One region of the Geomicrobium sp. JCM 19055 genome, then DNA from elsewhere that is predicted to be linked to it. Evidence: a T-box and tRNA genes for the amino acid it is inferred to sense, from the RefSeq annotation. Region 1 holds a T-box; the other holds one or more tRNA genes.
The links. A T-box is a leader RNA that pairs with one kind of tRNA and senses whether it is charged. The one in region 1 lies ahead of argS (arginine--tRNA ligase), so its partner is inferred to be a tRNA-Arg.
Positions count from the first base shown of each region.

Region 2: it has a tRNA-Arg gene. The T-box ahead of argS (arginine--tRNA ligase) is inferred to sense a tRNA for this amino acid. The anticodon was not compared.

Region 1 is NZ_BAXL01000001.1:271,874-274,273, forward strand. Features, by position in the region: partial or broken gene argS (arginine--tRNA ligase) at 1-1,305, opposite strand, end outside; T-box leader at 1,346-1,552, opposite strand; gene JCM19055_RS01445 (hydroxymethylglutaryl-CoA lyase) at 1,641-2,400, opposite strand, start outside.
Region 2 is NZ_BAXL01000006.1:48,460-50,859, forward strand. Features, by position in the region: partial or broken gene JCM19055_RS06665 (dihydrolipoamide acetyltransferase family protein) at 1-170, shown strand, start outside; partial or broken gene JCM19055_RS06670 (BrxA/BrxB family bacilliredoxin) at 283-707, shown strand; gene JCM19055_RS31430 (hypothetical protein) at 780-935, shown strand; gene JCM19055_RS31435 (hypothetical protein) at 998-1,150, shown strand; tRNA gene JCM19055_RS06680 (tRNA-Arg) at 1,206-1,279, shown strand; gene JCM19055_RS28820 (aromatic acid exporter family protein) at 1,355-1,936, shown strand; gene JCM19055_RS28825 (hypothetical protein) at 1,967-2,400, shown strand, end outside.

The DNA of each region.
Region 1 (2,400 bases):
TGTACGTAAGGACCTGTTTCACCTTCAAAACGAAGTGTGTCTTCTAACGAAAAATCAATATCGTTTTTACGGTCATTTTTCAAGTCGTTAAAAATAATCGCGCCTACACCGACTTGACGGGCGACTTCTTGGCGGTTTGGGAGATAGGATTCTTTTCTTGCATGTACTGCTCAGCGAGAGTAGTCGCTTCGGATAAGACGTCCTCAAGATAGACAACACTGCCTTTTCGAGTGCTCATCTTTTTCCCTTCAAGACGCATCATCCCAAAGTTGATATGCTCCATTTGCTCAGACCATTCATAACCGAGCTTACGTAAGACAGCTTTTAGCTGTTTAAAATGAAGAGTTTGTTCATTACCGACGACATAGAGTGAACGTGTAACTGATACGTTTGTTTACGATAGATCGCTGCTGCAAGATCACGTGTAGCATAAAGCGTTGCTCCGTCTGATTTCTTGATAAGACATGGGGGCAAATGCTCTTGATTAAGTGAGACGACTTGAGCGCCTTCGGATTGTTCGAGTAAGTGGTGACTTTCAAGCTGTTCAATGACATCTTGCATTTTATCATTATAAAACGATTCACCGTTGTAGGAATCAAAGGCTACACCGAGTTTTGTATAGATGCCTTGAAAAGACGATAGAGACACAGTTTTAAACCATTTCCAAAGGCTAAGCGCTTCTTCGTTTCCTCGTTCAAGTTCGTAGAACCATCGTCTGCCATCAGCTTCGTCACCTTCTTTGTGGAAACGTACATACAGTTTTAACAATTCTTGAATTGGAGCTTTTTCGACCTCTTCTTGTACGCCCCATTCTTTGTACGCGGCGATTAACTTTCCAAATTGAGTACCCCAGTCACCGATATGATTAATGCGAACGACCGTGTACCCTTGGTTTTCGTACAAACGAGCGATGGATTCACCGATGACGGTCGATCGTAGGTGTCCCATCGAGAATGGTTGGCAATGTTTGGTGACGACATATCAATCGTAACGGTTCCTTGATGTGTGATCTTCTCTTTTTTTCTTAGAAAATAACAAATCAGCAAATGTTGTACGGTTGAAATGCACGTTAGCATAACCTCCGATGACGTCGACTTTGTCGATACTCGTAACGGCAGAAAGTATCGTTTGAATACGTAATGCAATAGTATGTGGCGACATTTTTAGTTCTTGTGCGAGTGTGAAGCAAGGAATAGAGAGATCACCATGGATCGGTTGTTTTGGGTATTCAAACAGTTGTGATGAGATGGGAACGGACAGTCCTAACGATAAGACGTTTGCTAGTTCTTCTTTTAGCAAATTCATAAAACGCTCCTTTTTACGACGAAAAGACCCCCACCTCAAAAAAAGAGGCGGGGGTCCCGCGGTACCACTCTCGTTAACGTATGAAACGTTCACTTTCACATAACGGTGTGATTGCCGGCTGTTCGTACTCAAATGTTCAGAACAGCATCTTAGAAGTCCGCTTCACGATTCTGTTCCTGCCGGCTTGCACCAAACCCGGCTCGCTGTGAGTGAACATCATCGCTACTCTCTTCATCGTCGATTGTATAGTGAGATTTATTCTATCGGAATTTTCTTGTTTGTCAAGCACTCATCTTCATGAACGAAGAAAACTGGACCTCTCATTCTTCATAACATTAGCTTTTTGTCGTTTCATATGCAGGGCCTGCTTTCATGACCATGCCAGGAAGTGTTTTGCCCATCACGCGTTCTAGCCAGTTCGCGGTTTTGAGTAGTTTTTCTAAATCAACGTCTGTTGCAATGCCCATTTCATGCAACATATGGATGAGATCTTCACTAGCGACATTGCCAACGGCATTTGGTGCAAATGGACAGCCACCGAGCCCCCCTAAAGCAGCATCGAATGTCGTAACGCCTTCTTCGTAACCAGCAACGACATTGGCTAATCCAAGTCCACGTGTATTATGAAAATGCAATCCAAGGGGTGTATCAGCGCCAAAGTTTTCTTTAAATAATCGCACCATCTGCTTTACTTTAGTTGGGTTCGCCATTCCGGTCGTATCGGCAAGAACAATTTCAGTCGCGCCAGCGTTTAAGAAACGCTCTACGACGTGTAACACTTTTGTTTCATCAACATGACCTTCATAAGGGCATCCAAAGCTTGTAGCTAACACAGCTGCAGACGGTCGTCCGGCATTTTTCGCATCCCGGATGACGGCACTGTTCTCCTCAACGCCTTTTTCAACGGTTCTCCTCGCATTTTTCTGATTAAACGTGTCACTCGTTGCGACGACGACGTGTAGTAAATCGACATCTGTCTCAATCGCACGCTCAAGCCCTGAACGGCTCAACACGAGTCCGGCATACGTGACACCGTTACGCTTGTTGATCGCTTTCATTACATCTTCCGCATCAGCCATTTGTGGAACGACTTTA
Region 2 (2,400 bases), on a different contig from region 1:
AGCGTCCTGTTGTGAAAGACGACGATAGTATTGCCATTCGTTCAATGGTTAATTTATGCTTGTCCATTGACCACCGTGTTCTTGATGGACTGATTGCAGGTCGCTTCCTTCAAGACGTAAAATCACGTTTAGAAGGATTCTCAAAAAAAAGATTTGAGCTAGGCGTTTGAGTTTTTCCCTCGAAATCGTTACAATTATAGTTGAATTTAAAGCTAGGGTGACAATTCCCGTTGAGTTGAATGAACTTAAGCTTTGAAACCATGGAGAAGGGGGCACAACTTAATGGAATTCCAATATTTTATGAATGATGTTGTCAACGCAGCACGTGAAGAAATGTCTGAAGCAGGCTACGAACATTTACGAACTGTAGAGGACGTAGACAAAACGTTACAAGAGGAAGGTACAACGCTTGTAATGGTAAACTCTGTTTGTGGATGTGCAGGAGGGATTGCTCGTCCAGCTGCTGCATACATGAGAAACTACGAAACGACATCAACTCGTTTCGCTACAGTGTTTGCGGGTCAAGATCGTGAAGCAACAGAGCACGCACGTTCTTACTTCAAAGGATTCGGTCCGTCATCACCATCTTTTGCACTCGTTAAAGATGGCGAAGTGAAAATGATGGTAGAGCGTCATGAGATTGAAGCCACGAGCCGATTGAAGTCGTTCAAAAGCTAGAAAAAGCATTTGACGAGTATTGTAAATAATCTTCTGGAAGCCGCTTCCTAAACAAGCGGCTTCCGCTATGTATGAACATTGTTTAATGAGGAGTAGAGATCATGATTGATGAATTGTATGAAAAAGTTCAAGATTACTTAAACATGGAAGAAGAAATTGACTTTAAAGAATTTCAAGCTTATTACAAGAAGGTAACCGATTATCTTCAAGCCGAAGGCAGAACTTCGATGAAGACAAGCTATGGAAAGGCTTATTAATCGTTGAAAGCATTGCCTCAAACGCATCGAACCGTGCGAAAGAAATTCGCAAAGGTCCTGAAGTGAAAAAGTACAAGCGTATGAACGAACGTATGAAGCTTTGGGCTCAAAACTTCACGAAGCGTCTTGCTGAACTTGGATACACAGACGAAGACATTAACGAGCGCTTTCACAAAATGCTTGAAGAGCGTGAAGAAGCAAATAAAGATTCATAATGTCGTTGACAGACTTTCTTATATTGCCATATAATATAAGTTGTCTGTTCAACATGCGCCTATGGTGAAAGGGATATCACGCGAGATTCCGGTTCTCGTATTCCAGGTTCGAATCCTGTAGGCGCGCCAAACATAACCGTTCACCTTTCCTGATTGGAAAGTTTTTTTTATTTATGAGCTGGAAGTAATTGTGGAATGCTAACGGTGAGGAGGTGTGCTCGTGTTTTTGGATATCGTACGTTCAAGACGGCAGTTGGAGCAGGAATTGCAATCTTTATCGCGCAATGGTTAGAGCTAGAGTTCTTTACAGCTGCGGGGATTATTACTGTCCTTTGTATTCGAGCGACGAAAAAGGGTTCTTTAGAAAAGGCATGGAAGCTGTTACTAGCATCTGTTACCGGGTTGCTATTTGCAATGGTGATCTTTGAAGTATTTGGTTATCATCCGCTGTCTTTAACAGTATTGTTACTCTTATTTATTCCTACGCTATTAAAGATTAAGGCAATTGATGGCATTGTAACGAGCATCGTCATTTTACTACATATTTATACGGTTGGTACGGTGACGTGGGAACTGTTTCTAAACGAATTAACCCTTATCCTGATCGGTATTACCGTTGGTCTCGTCATGAACTTGTATATGCCGAGCATTGATCATCAAATTTATGATGATCAAATTGAACTTGAATACCAATTTCAGCGAATATTACAAGAGTATGCTAGGTATTTACGTGATCATTTGGACGATTGGATGGTAAGGAAATTACAAAAGCAAGTGGACTTATAGAAGAAGGAAAAGCAAAAGCGATGCGAACGATTGATAATCATTTTTTTACGGCATGATGATTACTTTTATAATTATTTTGCGATGCGTGAAAAACAATTTATCATACTAGAACGGATTTTACCGTTTATTTCGGGTGTTACGCCGACGGGTGAGAGTAAGAAGCTTGCAAGCTTTCTTGATCGCTTAAGTGCCGCTGTGAATCCCGGGAATACGGCGCAGCAATTTATGAATGAACTCAACGAATTAAATGCTCAATTTCGTTCACATGAATTGCCGAAAACCCACGATGAGTTTGTGACGCGGGCGGGCCTTTTCTATATCATTCATGAGCTAGAGCAATATTTAGAGATCAAACAGAACTTTCTTCCTGACGATCAAAGAACGAAGATGATAAAGTCTAAGAAAAAAAAGCGTATAGACGAAAGTAATCAGAGAAAAGTAATAAAGAAGACAAATAAGGTTGT